Regions from separate parts of the Staphylococcus parequorum genome, predicted to be linked through region 1. Evidence: riboswitches for the same ligand, from Rfam matches in the RefSeq annotation. Region 1 holds a riboswitch; each other region holds the start of a gene.
The links. A riboswitch is a leader RNA that binds a small molecule or an ion and turns the genes downstream of it on or off. The one in region 1 is predicted to bind S-adenosylmethionine.
Positions count from the first base shown of each region.

Region 1 (3,168 bases):
TGCCAACAAAACAATAGATTTTGTCGACACTCTGAAATCAATAATAAATAGTTATTATTGAAGCATTTCTTTATATACTTTTTGGTTTTGATAAACAGTAGTTAGTAGAGGCGCATCTATTTGGTATGATGCGCCAAATGTAACAAATAACCTTGTAAATGATCTGCTTCAATATTTAATCCTTTTTCCATATCTCGTTGCATAGAAGTCTTGAAGTGATAAGATAATTTCGGCAGTGATTTCATATATTGATCGACGATATTATCCGAAATGGGCGCATTATGTGCACGCATAATTGAAGCGGCTTCGTTGTATAGTGACTCAATAAAATCTACGCCTCCCACGCTATCACGAATTGGTCCAATTGGCGCATGCATGAGTGTAGTAAGACTTGATAGTACAGTGATCATTAAATATTTATGCCACATACCTTGCTGGATATTTGAACTTAAAATAAATTCAGCCTTAGTATTTGAAAAAGCTTGAGCAATTTGTTCAGCACGTTCACTTTGGTCGCCATTCAATTCACCAAAAAAGAGTTTGTCAAAAGGACTTGTATGAACGATTTCACCTACGGGGTTTATCGTCGTTTCAATGACACAATAGCCACCCATGACTTTATTGTCGCCAAAAGTTGACTGTAACTTCGGTAGATGTGCGATTCCATTAAGTAATGGAATAATCACCGTATTGCCATTAACAAATGGTGTTAAATCTTCAAGGGCATGTTCTAAATGATAAGACTTAGAAGACAAGAGTACTACATCAAATGGTTTCACGCGGTCTTTTCTTGTAATAAGTTGAGGGTTAAAATGATAGTCACCTTTTTCGCTATGAATAGATAGACCATTTCGTTCTAGATATGCTTTTCTTTTTGAACGTACTAGAAATGTAACGTTTTGACCACCTTCAGCTAGGCGACCACCAAAGTAACCACCGATACCACCTGCTCCTAAGACTAAAATTCTCATTATTATGCAACTCCTCATGTTATGTATTGTTTCTATCTCGTTAATGTATATATACCACTTCATAAAATTATTACGCATACTTTTATATATATTTTATATTATTATTGTAGATGTATATATTAAATTAAGGTATTATTCTTTCTTTAAACTCCTCAAATTATAAAGTTATTTATCAGAATGATTATTGTTTCACATGGAACGAAAGTGAAAATATTTATGAAAGCAAATGATTTAGAATTTTCTAAAAACTCATTGACTAATCATGATCGCGATGCTAGGATTAAAACAATCAATTGCATATGATTTACTCTTATCTAGAGTGGTGGAGGGATGTGCCCTATGAAGCCCAGCAACCGTCGTTTTTGAAATGGTGCTAATTCACAGAAAGTAATTTTACTTTCAAAGATGAGAGAAGGTGGATACTTTCTCTTGAAAATGAAGAGAAAGTATTTTTTTATACATAGCTTTAGTCGTAAAGTAAAACAAATTATAAGGAGAGATTTGATGAAAAGGGTTATAAGTTTAGTTTCATTATTAGTATTAGTAGTTATATTGGCAGCATGCGGAAATTCAAAGGGCGAAGGTGAAGATAAAAAAATCACGATAGCAACATCTCCAGCACCACATGGCGAAGTGCTTAAACATGCTAAAAAAGCAATGAAAGAAGAAGGTTATGATTTAGAAATTAAGACGGTGAATGACTATAAAGTACCTAATAAATTATTGGATAAAGGCGATGTAGATGCAAACTTTTTCCAACATGTACCTTATCTAAAAGCTGAAAAAGAAGATCATAACTATAATATTGAAGAAGTAGGAAAAGTCTTAACTACGCCAATGGGTGTTTACAGTAAAAAATATAAAGATATTAAAGATATCCCTAAAGGATCAACGATTTATGTATCGAACAACCCTGCTGAAGAAGGACGCTTCTTATCATTTTTTGTTGATAAAGGCTTAATTAAAATTAAAAAAGGTGTAAATATTGAAGATGCAAAATTTGAGGATATTGTAGAAAATAAAAAAGATTTAAAATTTAATAACAAACAAGGCGCTGAATTTCTACCTAAAACATATAACAGTAAAGAAGGCGCGGCAGTTATTATGAATTCTAACTATGCTATCGATAACGGTCTAACACCACATAAAGATTCGATTGCAGTTGAGGATAAATCATCACCATTTGCAAATATAGTTGCCGTTCAAAAAGGACATAAAAATGATAAAAAATACCAAACGTTAATTAAAGTACTACAATCAAAAGATACACAAGACTTTATTAAAAAAGAATACGGTCAAGATGTCATTCCATATGAAAAATAAGATATAACACAATGCGTTTGTTACATTTTATATAGTAGTTAAAAGTATCATATATTAATATTCTATAGATAAGGTAGGGATAAAATGTCCAAAATAGGAATCATTGGACTTGGTAAAGTAGGAAGCCAAGTACTCACAGACGTCCAAAATTTAAATTTATTCTCAGATATTGTATTAATTGATACAGATACAGAAAGAGCAAGTGGTGAAGCACTGGATCATTTGCACACGCAAGGTTTACCGAATTCAACACACATCAATATTCGAGAAAGTAGTTATGAAGATTTAGCTGATGCATCATTCATTGTGATTACAGCGAGTGTGCCAACAGATCCTAATGAGGGCGATCGTGTATTGCTTGCGAAAGGTAACCGAATTATGATTGAGGAAGTCATGAAACAAATTAATCAAGTGACACAAGATGCGATTGTTATTTTAGTTTCCAATCCAGTAGATACAATTACTTATATGAGCAATGCATCTCAATATCCTTCTCATAAAATAATGGGTACTGGAACAGCTTTGGAAACATCTCGCTTTAAAACATTGATTGCGAAATATTACCAAGTTGACCCTAAGAATGTTGAAGCATTTGTGATTGGAGAACATGGACAACATGCAGTGCCAGTATGGAGTAAAGTTAGAATTTATGGCATGACATTAGATGAATTTGAACAATTGACGCATACGTCACCAATCGATAAAACACGTATAACTTCAGAAATTGATCAGGTATCTATGGATGTGTTTTATAAAAAAGGATGGACAAATGTAGCGATATCGAAAGTAGTTAATTATTTAATACAAGCAATTGCATTAAACCAACAGACCATCATGCCGTTAACTTCAATAAGTAATGAATATGGTTTGAATG
Region 1 covers NZ_CP150682.1:655,165-658,332, forward strand. Annotated here, with positions in the region: partial or broken gene panE (2-dehydropantoate 2-reductase) at 55-971, opposite strand; SAM riboswitch class I at 1,279-1,383, shown strand; gene AAA453_RS02940 (MetQ/NlpA family ABC transporter substrate-binding protein) at 1,476-2,294, shown strand; gene AAA453_RS02945 (lactate/malate family dehydrogenase) at 2,379-3,168, shown strand, end outside.

Region 2 (3,168 bases), 380 kb from region 1:
AGGACACCAACAATACAGAGATGATTTAAAAAGTTTCGATACAGCTTCATTTACTGAAACATTTGAAACAAACGTTTATCCTATATTTTGGACAGTTCAAAAAGCACTAGATTATTTACAACCGGGTGCTACAATTACGACAACATCATCCGTGCAAGGGTATAATCCAAGTCCTATCCTACATGATTATGCAGCATCAAAAGCAGCAATCATTTCATTAACTAAAAGTTTATCAGAAGAATTAGGTGCCAAAGGTATTCGTGTGAATTGTGTAGCACCTGGGCCATTTTGGTCACCCCTACAAATATCTGGCGGACAACCACAATCGAAGATACCTACATTTGGTCAAAAAGAAGTGTTAGGTAGAGCAGGGCAACCTGTTGAACTTTCAGGAGTATATGTACATTTAGCTGCTGAAGAGTCGAGTTATACGACTGGGCAAGTTTATGGTGTAACAGGCGGAACTCAGTTAGACTAATGATATCAAAAGTTAGTAATCTCTTATAGATTATCTAGCTTTTATTTTTTGAAGGGTATGGTAATAAAATATGAAACAATTTAAAGCAGATACACTCTCTAAAAAACAAAATTATAAATTATTGAGTGGGAGTATAATTCCAAGACCGATTGCATTTGTTACTTCTCAAGATAAATCAGGTCATTTAAATGCAGCGCCATTCAGTTTCTTTAATATAGTGAATAGCGCACCGCCAATGATTATGATTTCTACGGTCCGTTCAGAAGGTGAACGAAAAGATACCTCAGTAAATATCGAAGAAACCGAAGAATTTGTCGTTCATATTACTGATGAAACAATTGTTGAAGAAGTTAATAAAACGGCAGCACCAATAGAGCGTAAGCGTAATGAGCTAGAAAGAACAAATTTAACATGTATTGATTCAGAACTTGTTTCTGTCCCAGGGATACAACAAGCAAAAGTCCGCATGGAATGTAAATTAAACAGAATTATTCCATTGGGCGATCCACAAGAAGGTTCTGATTTAATTATTGGTGAAGTCGTTATGTTCCATATCGATGATGATGTATACTTTGAAGATAGTAAAATTGATGCTCAGGCATTAGCAGCTGTCTCGCGCTTAGCCGGCAATGACTATGCGTCGTTAGGAGAAACATTTACGATTGTGCGACCTACTGAATAAGGTGTCGCACTTTTTGTATATAGCGTATGATTGCAAAGTAATGTTGACAAACGTGCTTTAACGTATTAAGCTAAATCAGTATTTGACGAATTACAGTTGAAAATGTACTGTAATAGAACAATTTAATAACTTATCTAGAGAAGTGGAGGGACTGGCCCGTCGATACTTCGGCAACATGATGATGCGTGTGCCAATTCCAGTAGCATAAATGTATGCTAGAAGATAAGAATGAAAACACAACGTTTACTCTTTTCTTCAATAGAAAAGAGTTTTTTTATTTTCAAAAAGGAAAAACAAAGAAATAGCGATGAGTAAATTTCACGCTTTTACCCTTATAGAAAGTTGGTTTTGTATGGAGAAGATAAAGAAAGGTAACGCTTGGGCATTGATTCCATTGCTCGTATTTGTAGGCTTATTTTTAGGTGTAGGTATTGGTACGGGTGATTTTTCAACAATGCCTTTAAATGTAGCAATTTTAGTAGCATCTATTGTAGCTTTGATTTTAAATAGAAAAGAAACGTTTCATAAAAAAGTGGAAGTCTTCACAAAAGGCGCGGGTCATTCAAATATTATTTTAATGATGCTCATCTTTATACTGGCTGGAGCCTTCTCTCAAACTACTGAAGACATGGGTGGCGTGCAATCTACAGTTAATTTAGGATTGTCACTTATTCCAGAAAATTTAATTATCGTAGGCTTATTTATTATTTGTATGTTTGTTTCGCTTTCAATGGGTACCTCTGTAGGTACAGTAGCAGCAATAGCGCCTGTTGGATTTGGATTGAGTCAAGCAACTGATGTCTCAGCAGCTATTACGATGGCTACGGTTGTAGGTGGTGCAATGTTTGGTGATAATTTATCAATGATTTCAGATACAACAATCGCAGCTGTACGTACTCAAAAAACAAAAATGAGTGATAAATTTAAAGTGAATATTAAAATTGTGTTGCCAGGTGCTATATTTACGATTATAGCTTTGTGGTTTTTAACAAATGGAGCACAAATTGATGCAACTAAAAGTTATGACTATAACATTATCAAAGTCTTACCTTATTTAATGGTACTGATATTAGCATTAATTGGTATTAATGTGATTATTGTACTTATAGGTGGTATCGCATTATCAGCAGTAATTGGCCTTATAGATGGATCATTTGGTTGGACGGGATTATTAGGATCTATTTCAAAAGGTATTATTGGTATGGAAGATATAGCGATGATTGCCTTACTTATCGGAGGTCTTGTAGCACTTATTCAACATAACGGCGGTATTACATGGTTACTTCACTTTGTTCGTAATAGAGTGAAATCAAAACGTGGCGCAGAATTAGGTATAGCTGGGTTAGTCAGTGCAGCGGATATTTCAACAGCGAATAATACGATATCGATATTGATGGCTGGTCCACTAGCAAAAGAAATTTCGGAAGAATACGATGTAGACCCAAGAAAATCTGCAAGTATTTTGGATATGTTTGCGAGTTGTTTCCAAGGACTCTTACCTTATAGTCCACAGTTAATTGCAGCAGCAGGTGTGGCATCTATATCTCCATTTGAGTTATTACCTTACTCTATTTATCCTATGATTTTAGGAGTTTGTGGTTTGATTGCAATCTTCTTTAACTTACCAAGATTAAATAAAAAATAAGGGGTTAAAAGGGAAGGAGAATCAGTGCATTGTTTGTATCTGATGAACCTCCCTTTTTATTATGTTGGAATATAATGTAATTTTATAAAAAGTTCTTAAATACATGTTTTTACGGAAGTGACGTTTAAAATTTTGACGTTTACTGACTATTGACGATAAAATATAGAAGTTGATCGTTTTAAAGTAAAGACTAGAACATTTTATGATTCATATGATTATTGTTTAGAAGTCTTGTAGAATAGGTTAGAATAGAATTAAGAGTGAAAGTAGGTGAACAATCGTGGGTAAATATAATGTTGAAAATGAATACGTTGAGATTCGACTTGAACGACTATTTAAAGTTGAACCAGAATTATTATATCA
Region 2 covers NZ_CP150682.1:1,039,468-1,042,635, forward strand. Annotated here, with positions in the region: gene AAA453_RS04755 (SDR family oxidoreductase) at 1-478, shown strand, start outside; gene AAA453_RS04760 (flavin reductase family protein) at 549-1,160, shown strand; SAM riboswitch class I at 1,288-1,389, shown strand; gene AAA453_RS04765 (Na+/H+ antiporter NhaC family protein) at 1,513-2,805, shown strand; gene AAA453_RS04770 (SRPBCC family protein) at 3,086-3,168, shown strand, end outside.
Region 2: linked by a shared signal. The riboswitch ahead of AAA453_RS04765 (Na+/H+ antiporter NhaC family protein) and the one ahead of AAA453_RS02940 (MetQ/NlpA family ABC transporter substrate-binding protein) in region 1 are both predicted to bind S-adenosylmethionine.

Region 3 (3,168 bases), 390 kb from region 1:
TACATTTGCAGCAATCGTTGAAAACTATCAAAACGCAGATGGTTCTATTACAATACCTGATGCTTTAGTTCCATTTATGGGCGGTAAAACAGAGATCCGTCCTGTAAAATAAAATTAAATAAGTATGGCTAAAAGAGCGTAGCAAAGACCTTTGTTGCGCTCTTTATTTATATCGAGGTGGGGTAGGGGAGGGGTAAAATTAAGTGGATTTATAAAATTATGTAAGTAACATCAATGGTTTTTCATGTGAAAAATAACAGGTAAGTCTAAAATATTTCATAAGATTCAGAAAAGTTTAAAACGTTGATAAATAAGATTTTTAAAACAGAGGGTTGTCTTCCGTCACACAAACGGAATGCTAAAGTGATTGAATATAACGCCTAATTTATATTAAACTTAAGCTATTGTTTTTTAAAATTAAAAATGAAAGGAGTGAGGTAATGGAAGCGCATGTAACTTTTAAGCAAGGTGTGAAAGAATGTGTTCCTACATTATTAGGATACGCTGGGGTAGGGCTGTCTTTTGGAATTGTTGCTGTAGCCTCAGGATTTAGTTTGCTTGAAATTATCTTACTCTGCTTACTTGTATATGCTGGTGCTGCACAATTCATCATTTGTGCATTAGTCATCGCAGGTACACCGATTTCTGCGATTGTGTTAACAGCATTTATCGTAAATTCCAGAATGTTTCTACTAAGTATGACGCTTGCACCGAGTTACCAATCATACGGCTTATTAAATCGAATAGGACTTTCAACGCTTATTACAGATGAAACGTTTGGTGTAGCAATTACGCCACATCTTAAAGGAGAAAAAATTAACGATCGTTGGTTATATGGTTTAAATATCACAGCTTATTTGTTTTGGACATTTGCATGTGTTATTGGTGCTATATTTGGAAAATACATAAACAACCCAGAGACGTTAGGTTTAGATTTCGCTATTGCTGCGATGTTTATCTTTTTAGCTGTGTCACAGTTTGAATCAGTTCAACGCTCTCGCATCAAGACGTATTTTGTATTGATCATTACTGTAATTGTGATGATGCTTCTTCTAAGTCTCTTTATGCCGTCTTACGTGGCAATTATTCTTGCTTCTACGGTAGCAGCTGGACTCGGGGTGGTGATGGAACGATGACAACAACGACGCATATGCTTATTATTATTTTGCTTTGTGGTATTGTGACATGGTTTACACGGATTATACCGTTTTTACTTATATCTAAAATTAAACTATCTGAAAGAGTTGTAAAATGGTTGTCGTTTATACCAATCACGTTATTTACTGCTTTAGTTATTGATGGTTTGATTGAACAACAAGATGGCATGATGGGTTATAGCATTAATGTGCCGTTTCTAATTACGATGGTCCCGACAATAGTGATTGCAGTTATCACACGTAGTTTAACAATTACAATCATAGGTGGCATTATTATTATGGCTGCATTAAGATGGGTATTTTAATTATTTCATTGATGTAAATCATTTTATCCGTTAGAATGACAATAATTAGAAAATTCCGACATTTTTTAAAAATGAATGGATTGTTGGAACATCAATAGTAGTAATGTAGTGCAATACAATTAAAATAAATCTTATTTCGAGAAGCTAAGGGATTTGGCCCAATGATGCTTCAGCAACCGGCTAAATAAAGTACGGTGCTAAAACCAACGATATAGTCGAATGATAAGTAATTTTCAACTTCTTACTTATTGAATAGTGAGGAGTTTTTTTACTAAGTAGGAGGTAAGTCATGACGAATTATACGGTTGATACATTAGAATTAGGACCATTTACAACAGAGTCAGGAGAAACGATCTCAAACTTAAAATTACGTTACGAACATGTTGGATTGAAAGGTCAACCTCTTGTGGTCGTGTGTCATGCTTTGACAGGAAATCACTTAACATATGGCACAAATGAACAACCTGGATGGTGGAGAGGTATTATTGATGGTGGTTATATGCCGATTAATGATTATCAGTTTTTAACTTTCAATGTAATTGGTAGTCCATTTGGCTCTAGTTCTGCGCTTACGGATGAAGACTTCCCAGAACAACTGACTTTGCGTGATATTGTGCGTGCAATTGAATTAGGTATTGAGCATTTAGGCTTTGAACGTATTAATATACTTATAGGTGGCTCTTTAGGTGGCATGCAAGCAGTAGAGTTATTATATAACCGTAAATTTGAGGTTGATAAAGCAGTTATACTTGCTGCTACACAGAGAACATCTTCATATAGTCGTGCATTTAATGAAATTGCGAGACAAGCGATTCATTTAGACCATGAACAAGGTATGAGTATCGCAAGACAACTCGGCTTCTTAACATACCGTTCGTCTAAAAGTTATGAACAACGCTTCTCGCCAGATCAAGTGGTTGCATATCAAAGGCACCAAGGCGATAAGTTTATGAAACACTTTAGTTATGCATGTTATTTAACACTGCTTGACGTCTTAGACAGCCACGATGTGGATAGAGGGCGTGATGACGTGGACGAAGTGTTCAGCAGACTGGATACTAAGATTATGACAATGGGCTTTGCGGATGACTTACTTTATCCTGATGATCTTGTTTATGCAGTTGGCCAACGATTCAAATACCATAAACATTTCTTTGTACCTGACAATGTAGGGCATGATGGGTTTTTAGTTAATTTTAATGATTGGGCACCTAATTTATACCATTTCTTAAAGGTTTATAAAATCAAGCGTAAATGAGCGTGACTGTACTATAGAATGTTAAATTTAGGACGACACAGCAGAATCAGAATAACCAATAGGACCTACAAAGTAGACTGACTGCTTTGTAGGTCCTATTTTTTCTGGGAAAACACATGGAAATAGCTGTGATCTTGTGAAGTAATAGGGGATTTAGCTGTCTCAATATCAACTGAAAGGATGAATATTAGTTTATCTTCGAATAGTTGAATGTGTAGCGTATGTTTAACTTCTATAGAAATGAGTTGGCAATAATTGTATAAAAGTTTTAAAGAGGTTAAAATAAAAGTTATAGTCAAAAATAGTATGGGAGTGGCGAATTTGTTTTCAAAAATATATCCTAAGGCAACTATACTTAGTATAATCACGCTAGTCGTAGTAGCTTTAGCTTTACATATATTACCACCGCTTGGGCTTGTATTGAGTTTGTTTGCGACAATTCCAGGCA
Region 3 covers NZ_CP150682.1:269,227-272,394, forward strand. Annotated here, with positions in the region: gene serS (serine--tRNA ligase) at 1-112, shown strand, start outside; gene AAA453_RS01260 (AzlC family ABC transporter permease) at 441-1,136, shown strand; gene AAA453_RS01265 (AzlD domain-containing protein) at 1,133-1,462, shown strand; SAM riboswitch class I at 1,591-1,691, shown strand; gene metX (homoserine O-acetyltransferase MetX) at 1,752-2,720, shown strand; gene AAA453_RS01275 (DUF2232 domain-containing protein) at 3,027-3,168, shown strand, end outside.
Region 3: linked by a shared signal. The riboswitch ahead of metX (homoserine O-acetyltransferase MetX) and the one ahead of AAA453_RS02940 (MetQ/NlpA family ABC transporter substrate-binding protein) in region 1 are both predicted to bind S-adenosylmethionine.

Region 4 (3,168 bases), 1.1 Mb from region 1:
AAAGCAAATGCTGTTGCTATTACAGTCATATAAATTGTTTCATATGTTGCTAACCAAACTTCGTCCCAACTGATATTTGGCATAGTAACCATCTCACGGAGTATGTCACCAAACGAATTACCCATGCTTTAACACCTCCACTGAAACGTGTTGCGCTTCTAAATCGTTTTTGAACTTTTCGAATTTTTCTGAATTTACTGTTGGTAAATGTACTACTAAAAAGCCGATTGAACCATCTTTCGTATGTTTAATATTAGCTTCCAATATATTTACATCAATATTATGCGTCTTAGTTATGTATGATACTAACGGCTCCGTAGTATTGCTTCCTGTAAAATTCAAGCGAACTACATAATCATTTTCCTTTAATGATATTAAATCTGTGATAGATTCATCAAAATCATCGTCTAAATCATCTTTCACAAAGCGTTTTGTTACTGCATGTTGTGGGTTTTCAAAGACAGTTGTAACCTCGCCTTGTTCAATTACACGGCCACTTTCCATAACAGCGACTTCATCGCAGATACGTCGAATGACATGCATTTCGTGTGTAATGATTACGATTGTTAAATTTCGTTCTTCTTTAATCTTTAATAATAATTCTAGAATTTCATCGGTCGTTTGAGGATCTAACGCACTTGTTGCTTCATCACAAAGCAATACAGTAGGTTCATTAGCTAATGCACGCGCAATACCGACACGTTGCTTTTGACCACCTGACAATTCCGATGGATATGCATTTTCTCTTCCTTTTAGTCCTACCAATTCCACTAATTCTAAAGCACGTTGCTTCGCTTCACGACGCGAAACACCAGCAATTTCTAGCGGGAATGTAATATTATTTAATACATTTCGTGACCACAGTAAATTAAAATGTTGAAAAATCATGCTCACTTTTTGACGTTTTTTTCTTAAATCTGATTTAGATAAATCACCAATCTTATCTCCATCAATAATTACGTCACCTGAAGTAGGTTGCTCGAGATTGTTCAAGAGTCTTACTAAAGTACTTTTCCCCGCTCCTGAAAAACCAACCACTCCAAAGATTGAGCCTGATTGAATGCTTAAATCAACATGATCTACAGCTAGTACGTCGTGTTTTTTTGTTTTGTACCTTTTGACTATTTGATTTAATTCAATCATCACACTTGCCTCCTTGTATTACACTATCAATTAAAAAATGCTTCCCCTTTTATGCAGTGAAGAAAAGAGAAAGCATTAATCGCTTCTCTCATCTCCCAAAGTTAATTATAACTTCATGTGAATTGGCACCATTTCTGATTCAGACGGTTGCCGGGCTTCAAAGGGCACATCCCTCCACCACTCTTGATAAGAGTATCATTTATTTAATTATTTTTAATCCTATCATCGCACTCATGTTTCGTCAATAACTATTTTAAATTTTCTAACAAATAAGGAACAGATTGAAATGCGTAAATTCTTTTCTGTTCTTTACCTTTAGACATCAGCATGAGCACAGGTACAGATTGTATTTCTTGCGCTTGGCTAAAATCAGGATGAAAATTCAAATCTATTTTCGTAATTGGTAGCTTCAAAATTTCATTTGCTATATCTAACATGCGTTCTGAAACTTTACAAGTTCCACACGTTGGTGTATAACCAAATATTAAATATTTTTCTTTTTCTTCATGTTCGTGCACATCTGCACGGTGTTCACTTGTTACATTCATGTTAATAAACTTACCCTTTCAGCTATATAATCTAATTTTGCTTTAGCTACTTTTTCTGCATCTTTTACAGAAAAACCATGTTTTCGCAGTACTCTGGATAAATATGGTTTAGGGCATCTAGCAACCTCACAATATTGTCTATCTATGCGTATATGTTTACTTTCACTGAGATATCGTTTGAACCATTTCCGTATCTTTTCACCTTCTTTATCTGAATCCACAAGAATATACACTTGTTTATCATATAAAGTTTCAACCATTTCATCGATTTTATCAATGCCCATAGTACCGTTCGTACATATGATATCAATTGGCTGATCAATAACTTGCTTTACCCGTTTCTTGTCTGACTTGCCTTCGACAATGATCACTTGGTTTAGTATCGTCATGACATCCACCCTCTAAATGTTGATAGTTGTTCAATCTACTTAGTTCTTCACAATACTTAGCGACTATAAACATAATTTACATATTCCTAATCTTATCTTATTATTGAAAATGATTTTTGTCATTTAAAGACATCTAATCAGATGATCTTTTTCTTATATAATATCTGTTCTTTAGTTCTACTAAGCTAGGCTCTACTATAGCTCACTTTATACATGTTTATTTTTGACAAAAAGCATATAAAATAAATATTCTTATTAAAAAAACCCCAAGATAATCAATATCATGGAGTTCGCACTTTATTTTTTATTCACCAATCATTTCTGAGTATTGCTCAGCAGATAATAATTCATCTAATTGACTTTGATCGCTTAATTCAACTTTTACCATCCATGCTTTATCGTATGGTGATTCATTTACGAATTCTGGGCTGTCTTCTAATTCTTCGTTAGACTCGACAACTTTCCCAGTAACAGGTGCGTAAAGTTCTGAAACTGTTTTTACCGATTCAACACTACCAAAAGTTTCACCTTCGTTAATGTCATCGTCGACTTCTGGTAATTCAACGAATACGATATCTCCTAATTCACCTTGAGCATATTCAGTTATACCAATTGTTACTGTATTGCCTTCAATTTTAACCCATTCATGTTCTTTAGAATATTTAAATTCACTCGGTACTGCCACAAGAATCCCCTCCTAAATGATTTTACATATTAATGATGCCATATGAAAAGCTTTCAAGCAACTATTTCTCGATAACATAATTCAATCAAATCTTTTTCATAGCAATAGATGAAGCGTTTACACAATCACTATTATAACCACTTATTTAATTATGAAATTAAAATTTATTTTATAACCAAGTTTCCTTATATTGGTCTTCTTTAAATCCAACTGTAACTTTATTTCCTGAAATAGCTAGTGGTCTTTTAACTAACATACCATTTGAAGCCAATAAATCTAACTTTTCATCATACGTTAAATCTTTCAACTTATCTTTCAATCCAAGCTCACGATATTTTGCGCCATGTGTGTTAAAGAGTTTGTTAACATCAATTTCTGTCGCTTCAATAATATCTTTAAACTC
Region 4 covers NZ_CP150682.1:2,437,705-2,440,872, forward strand. Annotated here, with positions in the region: gene AAA453_RS11930 (methionine ABC transporter permease) at 1-125, opposite strand, end outside; gene AAA453_RS11935 (methionine ABC transporter ATP-binding protein) at 118-1,143, opposite strand; SAM riboswitch class I at 1,229-1,336, opposite strand; gene AAA453_RS11940 (thioredoxin family protein) at 1,392-1,691, opposite strand; gene AAA453_RS11945 (toprim domain-containing protein) at 1,688-2,080, opposite strand; gene gcvH (glycine cleavage system protein GcvH) at 2,385-2,765, opposite strand; gene AAA453_RS11955 (arsenate reductase family protein) at 2,935-3,168, opposite strand, start outside.
Region 4: linked by a shared signal. The riboswitch ahead of AAA453_RS11935 (methionine ABC transporter ATP-binding protein) and the one ahead of AAA453_RS02940 (MetQ/NlpA family ABC transporter substrate-binding protein) in region 1 are both predicted to bind S-adenosylmethionine.